Sediminicoccus rosea: one gene and its partner. The protein of the gene in region 1 interacts with the protein of each later gene in a pairwise test. Links are inferred from orthologs where the notes say so. Each region holds a gene or a part of one and is shown on either strand. Other genes may lie near its edges. The genes, in order: rplK and R9Z33_RS02725.

Evidence for each region.
Region 2: the proteins of rplK (region 1) and R9Z33_RS02725 interact in binary tests that used the Escherichia coli proteins (3 or more experiments, as listed by UniProt). The link is inferred for Sediminicoccus rosea from one-to-one orthologs.

Annotation. Positions count from the first base shown.
Region 1 is NZ_CP137852.1:1,643,690-1,649,543, forward strand. Bases 3,069-5,768 are described here. They hold rplK (50S ribosomal protein L11), read left to right. Parts: upstream 3,069-4,051; coding sequence 4,052-4,486; downstream 4,487-5,768. Other genes in these bases: R9Z33_RS07865 (HAMP domain-containing methyl-accepting chemotaxis protein), read left to right, coding at 3,069-3,744; rplA (50S ribosomal protein L1), read left to right, coding at 4,489-5,175; rplJ (50S ribosomal protein L10), read left to right, coding at 5,464-5,768. Also shown: R9Z33_RS07855 (substrate-binding periplasmic protein), read left to right, coding at 1-3; R9Z33_RS07860 (putative bifunctional diguanylate cyclase/phosphodiesterase), read left to right, coding at 3-1,940; more of R9Z33_RS07865, read left to right, coding at 2,062-3,068; more of rplJ, read left to right, coding at 5,769-5,854. UniProt on the Escherichia coli protein: Forms part of the ribosomal stalk which helps the ribosome interact with GTP-bound translation factors.
Region 2 is NZ_CP137852.1:557,338-563,233, forward strand. Bases 1,378-4,119 are described here. They hold R9Z33_RS02725 (50S ribosomal protein L11 methyltransferase), read left to right. Parts: upstream 1,378-2,177; coding sequence 2,178-3,062; downstream 3,063-4,119. Other genes in these bases: R9Z33_RS02720 (amidohydrolase), read right to left, coding at 1,378-1,859; R9Z33_RS02730 (PaaI family thioesterase), read left to right, coding at 3,080-3,562; R9Z33_RS02735 (acetamidase/formamidase family protein), read right to left, coding at 3,573-4,119. In the rest of the region: more of R9Z33_RS02720, read right to left, coding at 60-1,377; more of R9Z33_RS02735, read right to left, coding at 4,120-4,481; R9Z33_RS02740 (P-II family nitrogen regulator), read right to left, coding at 4,546-4,851; R9Z33_RS02745 (sodium-dependent bicarbonate transport family permease), read right to left, coding at 4,848-5,813. UniProt on the Escherichia coli protein: Methylates ribosomal protein L11.

The DNA of each region.
Region 1 (5,854 bases):
TGATGGCGCGGGCGGGACGCAGCGCGCTGGATGCGCGGGTGGCCGTGGCCGGCGCCCTCTGCCTCGTGGCGGGGGAGCTGGTGGGCTCCTACCTCGTCTCCCAGGGGATGCTGCACCGGGAGGTGCTGCGCGCGCGCGACGCCGCGACCGCGCAGACCGAGCTGCTGACCGCGATGGCCGCGCCCGCGCTGCGCTTCAACCGGGGCGCCACGCTGGATGCCGCGCTGCTGCCCATCGCCGCGCGCAACCCGGCGCTGATGGCCGCGCGCTTCGAGCGCAGCGACGGCTTCGTCGTGCATGAATGGGCGCGCAGCGATTTTCCCGCGCGCGCCGATTGGTGGCGGGGCGAGGCGGTGCCGGACGAGCCGCGCATCGCTGTCATCTCCCGCACCGCGATCGGCGCGGATGGCGCGCTGGTGGGGCGCGTCAGCATCGCCTGGGACCAGAGGCCGGTCTTCGCGGAGGCCTCGACGCAATTCTGGACGGTGGGGACGATCTCGGTCGGCGTCAGCCTGGCGCTGGGCGCGCTCGGCATGCAGCTGCTGCGCCGCCGCCTGCGCCGCTTCCGCCTCGCCGAGGAAGCCACGCGCGACCTCGCGATGCGCGACCCGCTCACCGGCATCCGCAACCGGCGCGGCCTGACCGAGGCGCTGGAGAGCGAGGAATTCGCCGAGGCCTGGAGTTCGGGCGCGCCCATCATGCTGGCGCTGGCCGATCTCGACGGCTTCAAGCCGGTGAACGACACCTATGGCCATGCGGCGGGCGACGAGCTGCTGAAGCAGATCGCGCACCGCCTGGATTGCGAAGTGGCGCGCCAGGGCATCGCGGCGCGGCTCGGCGGCGATGAATTCGCGCTGATGCTCCTGCTCGACCCGGCCGATCCCGAAGGGGCGGCCGAGGATGCCGCGCGCCGCCTGATGGGGGTGGTGCGCGTGCCCTTCACCCTGAACCCAGATGGCACCGCGGCGGGCGGCGGCACGGTGCAGGTGCGCGTCGGGCTCAGCCTCGGCGTCGCCCTGGCGCCCGGGGATGCGGCCGATGCGGAGGAGCTGATGCGCCGCGCCGATTCCGCCCTCTACCGCGCCAAGGCGGAGGGGCGCGGCCGCTTTCGCCGCTTCACGCCGGAGATGGACCCGCGGCTGGGCAAGCGGCGCGGCGCGATGCGGCTGGAGGCCGAGCTGCGCGAGGCGCTCGCCCAGGATGCCCTGACCTGCCACTACCAGCCGATCCGCCTGCTCGCCTCAGGCGGGCTGCTCGGCTTCGAGGCGCTGGCCCGCTGGCCGCACGCCACGCGCGGCTTCGTCTCGCCCACCGAATTCATTCCGATCGCGGAGGCGGCGGGGCTGATCGTGCCGCTGACGCACCACCTGCTGCGAATGGCCTGCCGAGATGCGGCGGCCTGGCCGCAGCCGGCGACGCTCTCCTTCAACCTTTCGCCCCTGCACCTGACCGAGTCCGACCTGCCGCGCCAAGTGGCGCAGGTCCTCGAGGAGACGGGTCTGCCGCCCGGCCGCCTCCAGCTCGAACTGACCGAGGGCGCGCTGCTCGGCGACCTGCGCCAGGGCCATGCGATGCTTTCGGAGCTGAAGGCGATGGGCGTGCGGCTCGCGCTGGATGATTTCGGCACCGGGCATTCCGGCCTGCGGGAACTCCAGGCGCTGCCCTTCGACGTGATCAAGGTGGATGCGGGCTTCGTCCGCGCCATGGCCTCCGATGCCGGGGCGCGGAAGATCGTGGCGGCCATCATCGGCCTGGGCGAGAGCCTGGGCCTGCCCGTGGTGGCGGAAGGCATCGAGGAGGAACTGGATGTGGAGTTCCTGACGCGGCTGGGCTGCGACATGGGGCAGGGTTGGCTGCTTGGGCGGCCCGTCCCGGCCGGGCAGGTGGCGGCGCTCATGCAGGGCGCGGCCCGGGCGGCGGGGCGGCTGGACGCCGCCTGATGCGGCCGAGCCGGCAAGGCGCGGAGCTGCGGGCCGGCGCTGGGCCGTGAAGGCTCGGGTAAGCTCTTGAGCGTAGAAGCGCCGGGATTCCGCATCCTTCCGAAACAGGAGCCGCCCCGGCATGTCATTCCGTCGTCTCTCCCTCGCGAACAAGCTGCGCGCCGGCCTGGGGGGCCTGCTCCTCCTGGTCACCCTGCTGGCGGGCGTGGCCTTGTATGTGATGCGCGACATGAATCATCGCGCGGTGGACATCCAGACCAACTGGCTGCCCTCGGTGGTGGCGGTCGCCGGGCTCAACACCGCGGTGCTGGATCTCCGGCGCGGGGAGCTCTCGGCCTTCACGCGCAGCGACGCCGCGGACCGCGCGCGCGTCCTGGAGACGCTTCCCGCGCTGGTTTCGCGGATCGGGGCGAGTCTCGAGGCCTACCGGCCGCTGCTGGCGCATCCCGAGGAATTCCGGATCTTCCCCGGCGTCGAACGCAGCCTGCAGGACTATCTGAACGGCCACCGGCAGATGCGCGAGGCCCTGGCGGCGGGCGACATCGCGCGCGCGACTGCACTTCTCGGCGAGGGGCGCGCGGCGGTGGACCGCGCCCTCCAGGGGCTGCAGGAACTGGTGCGGATCAACGCCCGCGAGGCCGGCGCCGCGGCGGACCGAGCCTCCGCCGCGGCCAGCCTGGGCCGCACCTTGCTGGTCATCGTGTTCGCCGGGATCTTCGCGGCGGGCGTGGCCATCGCCGTGCTGACGGCGCGCACCATCACGGGCCGCGTCATGAACATCTCCGCGGCGCTGGACCGGCTTTCGCGGCGGGACTACGCCTTCGAGCTGAAGGAAGTGGCCGACCAGGACGAGCTCGGCCACATGGCGCGGGCACTCGACACCTGCCGGGACGGGCTGAAGGAGGCGGACCGCCTGGCCGAGGCCGCGGCGGCCGAGGCGCGCGCCCAGGCCGAGCGCACCGCCCGCGTGGATCAGCTGGTGCAGGGCTTCGAGGCGCAGGCGAGCGAGGCGCTCAGCACCGTGTCCAGCGCGGCGACGGAGCTTTCCGCCACTGCCGTCGCCCTGTCGGAGACGGCGGGGGAGGGGACGCGGCAGGCCACGGCGGTCGCTTCCTCGGCCGGCCAGACCAGCGCCAATGTCCAGACGGTCGCCGCCTCCTCCGAGGAGCTGGCCAGCTCCATCGCGGAGGTGGCGCGCCAGGTGCGGCACACCGCCTCCATCACCGGGCGCGCCACCGAGGCGGCGCGCGAGACGGACAATACGGTGCGCGGCCTGGCGGAGGCGGCGGCGAAGATCGGTGATGTCGTGCGCCTGATCAGCGACATTGCGGGGCAGACCAACCTGCTGGCGCTGAACGCGACGATCGAAGCGGCGCGCGCGGGGGATGCTGGCAAGGGCTTCGCCGTGGTGGCGAGCGAGGTGAAGAGCCTGGCCGGCCAGACGGCGCGGGCGACCGAGCAGATCAGCCAGCAGATCGCCGCCATGCAGGCCGAGACGACGCGCACGGTGGAGGCGATCGCCGGCATCGGCCGCACCATCGAGGAGCTGAACGAGACGACGGCGCAGGTGGCCGCCGCCTCCGAGCAGCAGGCCGCGGCGACCCTGGAGATCGGGCGCGCCGTGGCGGAGGCGGCGCAAGGCGCCGAGGAGGCATCGCGCGGCGCGGCGGGGATGATGGATGGGGCGGAGCGGACCGGCGGCTCGGCCCGGGATGTGCAGGGCGCCTCGGCCGAACTGGCGCAGCAATCCGAGCGGCTTCGCGCCCAGGTGGATGGCTTCCTGCGGGATATCCGCGCCGCCTAGGGCATGGCCCGCCGCGGTGGAAACGCCGGGGCGGTCGGTCATTCTCTTATCGGGGCTGGACCGTGATCCGGTGATGGCGGATCACGGTCCGCGGCCGGTCTGCATCTTCCGCATGGCAGATGCGGCCGGATCCTGCGGGAAAGCGCCGAAACGGGGTGGACAGACGGGCTCCGGCATTCTACACGCCGCGCTTCCGGTGGGAGGCATGCGCTTCCCGGCCGCAGGGAAACGCGGGAGGTCGGGAGCGTGACTTGGCTCCAGGCCGGTGGGACCGCGGGTCTCTCCACATCGAGAGGACTGGATTGTCATGGCTAAGAAGATCGCCGGCTACATCAAGCTGCAGGTGCCCGCCGGCAAGGCGAACCCCTCGCCGCCCATCGGCCCCGCGCTGGGTCAGCGCGGCCTGAACATCATGCAGTTCGTGAAGGAATTCAACGCGGCGACGCAACAGATGGAGCCGGGCACGCCGACGCCCGTGGTCATCACCGCATATACCGACCGCAGCTTCTCCTTCGTCACGAAGACGCCGCCGAACACCTACTTCCTGAAGCGCGCCGCCAAGATCGAGAAGGGCAGCACCACCCCGGGCAAGGGCGCCATGGTGGGCCGCGTCACGAAGTCGCAGCTGGTCGAGATCGCCCAGGTGAAGATGAAGGACATGAATTGCACCGACGTCGAGAGCGCGGTGCGGATGCTGGCGGGCTCGGCCCGCTCCATGGGCATGACCGTGGTGGAGGGCTGAACATGAGCAAGCGCATGAAGGCCCTCGCGGCCACCGTTACGCCGAACAAGGCCTATCCGCTGAACGAGGCGATCGCGCTGGCCAAGGCCAATGCCAAGGCCAAGTTCGACGAGACCATCGAGATCTCGATGAACCTCGGCATCGATCCCCGCCATGCCGACCAGATGGTCCGTGGCGTGGTCGGCCTGCCGAACGGCACCGGCAAGACGGTCCGCGTGGGCGTCTTCGCCCGCGGCCCGAAGGCCGAGGAAGCCAAGGCCGCCGGCGCCGACGTGGTGGGCGCCGATGACCTCGCCGCCCTGGTGCAGGAAGGCAAGATCGACTTCGACCGCTGCATCGCGACGCCGGACATGATGGCCCTGGTGGGTCGCCTCGGTAAGGTGCTGGGCCCGCGCGGCCTGATGCCGAACCCGAAGCTCGGCACCGTGACCATGGACGTGAAGGGCGCGGTCACCGCCGCCAAGGCCGGCCAGGTGGAGTTCCGCGCCGAGAAGGCCGGCATCATCCATGCCGGCATCGGCAAGGCGAGCTTCGGCGAGGAGGCCCTGCTGGCCAATGCCCGCGCCTTCGTGGACGCCATCCAAAAGTCCCGCCCGACCGGCGCGAAGGGCACCTTCGTGAAAAAGGTCGCCGTCTCGTCCACCATGGGCGTCGGCGTGAGCGTGGATGTGACCAGCCTCAACGGCTGATGGAATTCGCCCCGGCCTTGGCCGGGGCGCGCAGGGGGTGGGCCTTCGGGCCCGCCGCCGCACCTGTCGGAGATTGCAGGCGCCTGACCCCGGTCAGGCTTAATGGGCCGAGGCCCGCCCGCATGAGACGGGGAACCGAGATTCTCCCGCCCGGGCCATGGCCCGGGTCGGAATGGCTTGGCTTTCCGGCGACGACAGGCGAACGGGGCAGGGGGATGGTCCCCTTGCCCCCGTGTGAACCGGTCGAAGCCCTTCCACAAGGCTCCGACCACCGACGGAGACGTGACGTTGGATCGTACGGAAAAGCGCGCCTTCGTTGACTCGATGGCCGAAGTCTTCGCGCAGACGTCGTTCGTGCTCGTGGCCCAGAACAAGGGTCTCACGGTCGCGGCGGTGGATGATCTGCGGCGGAAGATGAAGGCTGCCGGGGCAACGTACAAGGTTGCGAAGAACCGGCTGGCCAGTCGCGCCCTCGACGGCACCCGTTTCCAGGGCATCTCGCCGCTGCTGAAGGGCCCGACCGCGCTTGCGTGGTCGGCCGACCCGGTGGCCGTGGCGAAGACCGCCGTGGAGTTCGCCAAGGGGAACGACAAGTTCGTGATCCTGGGCGGGGCGCTTGGCACCCAGAACCTGAACGCCGATGGCGTGAAGGCGCTGGCCGAGCTTCCCTCGCTCGACA
Region 2 (5,896 bases), 1.1 Mb from region 1 along the record:
TGCTGCGCGAATGATCCACCGGTTCGGCGATGCCGCCCCGGCGGATCATGCGCGGGGCGTCACCCGAACTTCTTTTGGCCCGCCACCCACGTCTCGCTCACCTTGATGGCGGCGATCTTGGTCGGGTCCACTGTCAGCGGGTTCTCCTCCAGGATGGTGAAGTCCGCCTCCTTGCCGCGCTCCACCGTGCCCAGGCGGTCGGCGAGGCCGAGCTGCCGCGCGGCATCCACCGTGACGGACTCCAGCGCGCGCCGCACGGTCACGGCCTGGTCGGCGCCGATGACGGAATTGTCCACCTGGCAGATGCGCGTGACCGCCGTCTGCACGAGGCGCAGCGTGCCGAGCGGCGAGCAGGGGCTGTCGGTGTGCAGCGTGAAGCGCACGCCCTCCTTCGCGCAGGCGCCGGCCGGGTCGGTGAAGGCGGCGCGCGTGGGGCCGAAGATCTGGTCCCGGTAGGCGGCCCCATAGAGCGTGACATGGTTCATCAGGAAGCTCGGCTCGATGTTGAGCCGCTTCATCCGCACGATCTGGTCCTGCCGCAGCATGGTGGCGTGCTCGATGCGGTTGATGCCGAAGGCGGTGGAATTGCCGTAGGCGGCCTCGATCGCGTCGAGCGAGAAATCGATCGTCTTGTCGCCGTTGCAATGGATCAGCACCGGCATGCCGGCGGCCTTCACCGCGGCCACCATCTGCTTCATCTGGTCGGCGTTGAAGTTGGGCTGGCCCATGTCGGTCCCGCCCAGATAGGGCTGCGTCTGGCCGCCGGTACGCGTCTGGTTCGAGCCGTCGCCCACGATCTTCACGCCGTAGAGCATGAGCAGCGAATTGGGCAGCTGCGCCGCGCGCGGGCCGAGGCCGAGACTGCGATAGGGCGCGAAGCCCGCCATGTCCTCGTACATCAGGCTCGCGCTGAGGCGCAGCGGCGCCGTCGCCGCGATCTGGCTGAAGCCCTCGATCCATTCGGACTTCATCGTGCCCGGCTCGTGCAGCAGCGTGTTGCCGGTGGCGGCGGCGGCCTGCATGTAGCGGTTGATCGCCTGGGTCGCGAGCTGCGGCGTGATGCGCGGCAGGCCGACCGAGACCACCTTCAGCATCGCGCTCATCTCGAAGACGCGGCCGTCCAGCCTGCCGTCCGGCCCGCGCCCGAAATGGCCGCCGCCGGGCAGCGCGCCGATATCCTCCGGGATGTTCGCGGCGCGCAAGGCGGCGCTGTTCACCGCCGCGTCATGGCCGTTCGTGTACCAGACGAAGATCGGCCGCGTGGTCGAGATGCCGTCCAGCTCGGTGCGCGAGAGGTCGCCGCCCTGCAGCAGGTTGTCGAAGTTCGACACCATCACCCACTGGCCTTCCGGCGTATTGGCGACGAGCTGGCGGAGATTGGCGAGCAGGTCCGCGCGGGTGCGGTTCTTCAGGTAGCCGATGTCGGTCAGCAGCTCGAGGTAGAGCGAGGAGAGGGCCGTGTGGTTGTGCGGGTCGATCAGGCCGGGCAGCAGCGTGCGGCCCTGCAGGTTCACGATCCGCGTGTCGCGCGTGGCGAGCGCCATGACATCGGCCGCCGCGCCGACGGCGGTGATCCGCCCTCCGGTGACGGCGATGGCCTCGGCCATGGTGTCCCCGGCCATGGTGACGATGTTGCCGCCGCGGAAGATGGTCTCGGGGCCGGTGGGGGCGGGCGCATTGGCGGGCGTATTGGCCCAGGGCACGGTCTGCGCCTGGCCGGCCAGCGGGGCGGCGGCGGCCGATACCGCGACGGCCATGAAGCCGCGGCGGGTGGGCGGCTTGAACAATCCGGCGAGCCCGCCGGGCTGGCTGAAGAGCGAGGGATGGGCGATCAGCGGGCTGACGCAGGCGCGGCACATGGCGTTGGCTTTCCTTCGGCCGGATTGGCGGAGATCTGGGCGCTCCGCTCGACCATCACGCTAGATGTCGTCGCATGCGCCGCGCAACACGCGCTTGCGGGCGGCGAGATGGGGCGTACATGACGAATCGTTCAGAAAATCCCCGCAAAAGCGCCAAGACCGCGTGAAACGGGAGGTCTTCCGCCGCGGAAAACATGGCCTGCGCGTCAGTCCCCGACAAAACTCCACAATTCGCGCGGCATGGGAAGGCGCGGTTTGGGTCTGGCCGCGAATGGGTGTAGCGAGGGCGCTTCTTTCTGCCCGCCGCCCGGAATCCCCATGAAGAAACAGCCCGCGCCGCTCGAAACCCTGGTGCTGGACCAGCTGCCCGATGAGGCGATGCCGGCCTATGAGGCCGCGCTGCTCTCGGTCAGCGCCACCGTCGCGCTGTTCCTGGACGAGGAGACGGGGAATTGGCGCATCGAGGCGGTGCGCGAGGCGCAGGCCGACGCGGACGCGCTGCAGGCGGCGCTCGCGCTGGCCGCCGGGCTGACGGGGCATGAGGCGCCGCTGACCCGCCACGCCACGGAATCCGAGGGCTGGCTGGCCCGCACGGTGGAAGCCTTCCCCGAGCAGGAGATCGGCCGCCGCTTCCTGATCCGCCCCACCCATGTGGCGCCGCGCCCGACCTATGGCCGCATCGCGCTGACGCTGGATGCGGGCCTCGCCTTCGGCTCGGGCGAGCATGCCTCCACGCAAGGCTGCCTGATGGCGCTGGAGCGGCTGCCGAAGCGCCTGCCGCGCGTGCTGGATGTGGGCACGGGCAGCGGCATCCTCGCCATGGGTGCGGCCAAGCTCTGGCATGTGAAGGCGCTGGCGAGCGACCTCGACCCCTGGTCGGTCCGGGTCACGCGGGAGAATGCGGCGATGAACGGGCTCGCGCCGCGGCTGCGCGCCGTGCTGGCCACCGGCTACGCGCATAACGCCATCACGCGCGGCGCGCCCTATGACCTGATCTTCGCGAACATCCTGGCGCGGCCGCTCTGCGCCATGGCGAAGGACCTCGCGGCGCATCTGCGCCCCGGCGGGCGGGCCATCCTGGCCGGGCTGCTGGGCAAGCAGGTGCGGATGGTGCTGGCCGCGCATCGCAGGGCCGGGCTGGTGCTGGAGCGTCGCATCAGCCTCGACCCCTGGGCGACGCTGGTGCTGCGGAAGCCCGGTTGAGACGAGAGGACACGCACATGCCCACCCGCAGCCACACCGTCACCTGGGAAAGCCTGGACGGTCCCTCGCCCTATGCCGGGCTGCCCGGGCTGGAGGCGATGCAGCGCTCCATCGCGGATGGGGTGCAGCGCAGCCCGATGTTCGCGCTGATGGGCATCCGCCTGGTCCGCGCCGAGGAAGGTCTCGCCGTGATGGAGGGCGAGATCGGCGAGCAGTTCTACAACGGCATCGGCATCGCCCATGGCGGCTATGCGGCCACCATCCTGGATGCCGCGCTGTGGAACGCGGTGCGCACGGTGATGGAGGCGGGCCGCGCGCACACCACCCTGGATCTCAAGGTGAACTATGCCCGGCCGCTGACGGTCGCCTCGGGCCGCGTCTCCTGCGAGGGGCGCGTCGTGCATCGCGGCGGCCGCACCGCCATCGCGGAAGCGCGGCTGACCGGCGAGGGGGGCGCGAAGCTCTACGCCCATGGCACCTCGACGCTGATGATCCTCTAGAGAGGACGCCTCACGCTTTCGTGAGCCATTTCTTCGCCACCCGGCATGCCACCGTATAGGCCGGGTTGAACACGTTGCCGACGTCGTAGCGCACCACCATGCCCATCAGGTGGCTCGCGGCGCGCGCATCCAGGCCGTAATCCTCGCCCAGCCAGCGCTGCATCTCCGTCGTCGCGTGCTGCAGCGCCTGGTCCAGCGGGCGGGCATTGCCGATGGTGATGATCTCCTCGGCCGTCTCGGCGCGCGGCCAGGTGATGCGGCGCTTCAGCACGGACAACCGCACCTCCATCTCGAAGGAGGTCTCGATGCCCGTTCCGGTGATTTCGCCATCGCCCTGCGCGGCATGGCCATCGCCCAGGTAGAACAGCGCGCCGGGCACCGAGACGGGGAACCAGGCCGTCGTGCCGGGCGCGAAGCGGCGGTAATCCATGTTGCCGCCATGCGCGCCGCTGGTGGCGGTCGAGATCGCCTCGCCACCCGCCGGCGCCACGCCGAAGCAGCCGATCATGGGCGCGAGCGGCGGCGTAAAGCCGGCCAGAGCGGCGGGCGCGTCCCGCAGCCGCACCGTGCCCTCATTCGCGTTGATCTCCCAGATGGCGCGCTCCTGCTTCGGGCGGTCCAGGATGGCGGCGGGGTCGAGCACGGTCAGCGCCAGCGGCGAATAGGTCCAGCCCGTCCGGCGATTGGGCGTGAGGCGGATGATCTCGACGGCGAGCGTGTCGCCCGGTTCGGCGCCCTCGACGAAGAAGGGGCCGGTCATCGGGTTCGGGCGGGCGGCCACCGCCACCTCGTTGGCATCGAGGCCGGAGGCGTCCACCGTCTCGGCCACCAGCGTGTCGCCATCGGCGATGCGCAGGCAGGGTTCCGCCGTGCCGAGCGTGTTGTGGTAGCGGGTCGGGCGGAAGATGTGGCGGGCCATGGTGTCCTCGGGCGATGTGCGCGGCCGAGGCTAGGGCATGTGCGGCCCGGCGGGAACTTGCGCCTCAGAAATGCTCGGCGCGCAGCACCTGGCAATCGGTGATGTTCACGATGGCGGGGCGGGCCCCCAGCAATTCCTCGCGCGCCTCGATCACGCGCTCGGCCACGGTGGCGCCGCAGATGCAGATGATGACCACATTGTCGAGCACGCCCGAAAGGTCGCCGCCGCGGCGCACGCCCTGGCGGCCGCGCCCGGCCAGGACGGGAAGCTGCGTCCAGCCGGTGGCGCCCAGCCGGTCCAGCAGGTCCGTCACCTCGGCGGCGCGGACGGCCTCCACCACGATTTCGATGCGCTTGCGCTGATGCGTCATGTTCCCACCCCGGCGAGGCGAATCCACAGGGGAATGCCCACCAGGATATTGAAGGGGAAGGAGATGGCGACGGAAAGGGTGACGTAGATGCCCGCATCCGCGCGCGGCAGGGCAAGGCGCATGGCGGCGGGGACGGCGATGTAGCTGGCCGAGCCGGCGAGCACGGCGAAGAGCGCCACGCCGCCCGTCGAAAGCCCGATGAACTGGCCCGTCACCAGCCCCGCCGCGCCCCCGATCAGCGGCATGAGGATGCCGAAGCCGATCAGCGCCACCGGCAGCCCCTTGCCGCCGGCGCGCAGCTGCCGCACCGCCATCAGCCCCATCTCGAGCAGGAAGAGGCAGAGCGCGCCGGGAAACAGCGCCTCGGTGAAGGGGGCGAGCTGGCGGCGGCCCGGTTCGCCCGCGAGATAGCCGATCAGGAAGCTGCCCATGAGCAGCACCACGGGGCCGTTCAGCAGCACCTCGCGCGCCAGCTTGCGGGCGTTGAGCTTCGGCGCATCGCCGCCACCGCCCAGGCGGGCCAGCAGCAGCGCCGTCAGGATGGCGGGCGTCTCCATCACCGCCAGGACCGCCGGCATGAACCCCTCCTGCGGGACGCCCAGCGTCACCAGCGTGCCCGAGGCGGCGGCGAAGGTGACCACGCTGACCGAGCCGTAATGGCCCGAGACGGCGGCCGCCGTCTCACGGTCCAGCTTGGTGCCCAGGCGCAGCAGCAGGAAGGCGGGCAGCGGCAGCAGGAAGGAGAGCAGGATGCCGGCGGTGAGCGCGGCCCAGAGCCCCTCGGAGGCGCCGGGCATGGCCAGCGCCGCGCCCCCCTTCAGCCCGATCGCGACCATCAGGTAGAGCGAAAGGCTGCGCGCCAGCGCCTCGGGCACGGACAGCTCGGCGCGCACGGCCCCGGCCCCGAAGCCGAGGGCGAAGAACATGACGGGGGGCGGGATCAGGGAGAGGAAGCTCGACACGCGCTGCGTCTAGAACAGGACGCGCCGGGGTGGAAACTCTGGCGCGATGATTTCTTGCATTTCGTTCACGTTGGTGCATATCG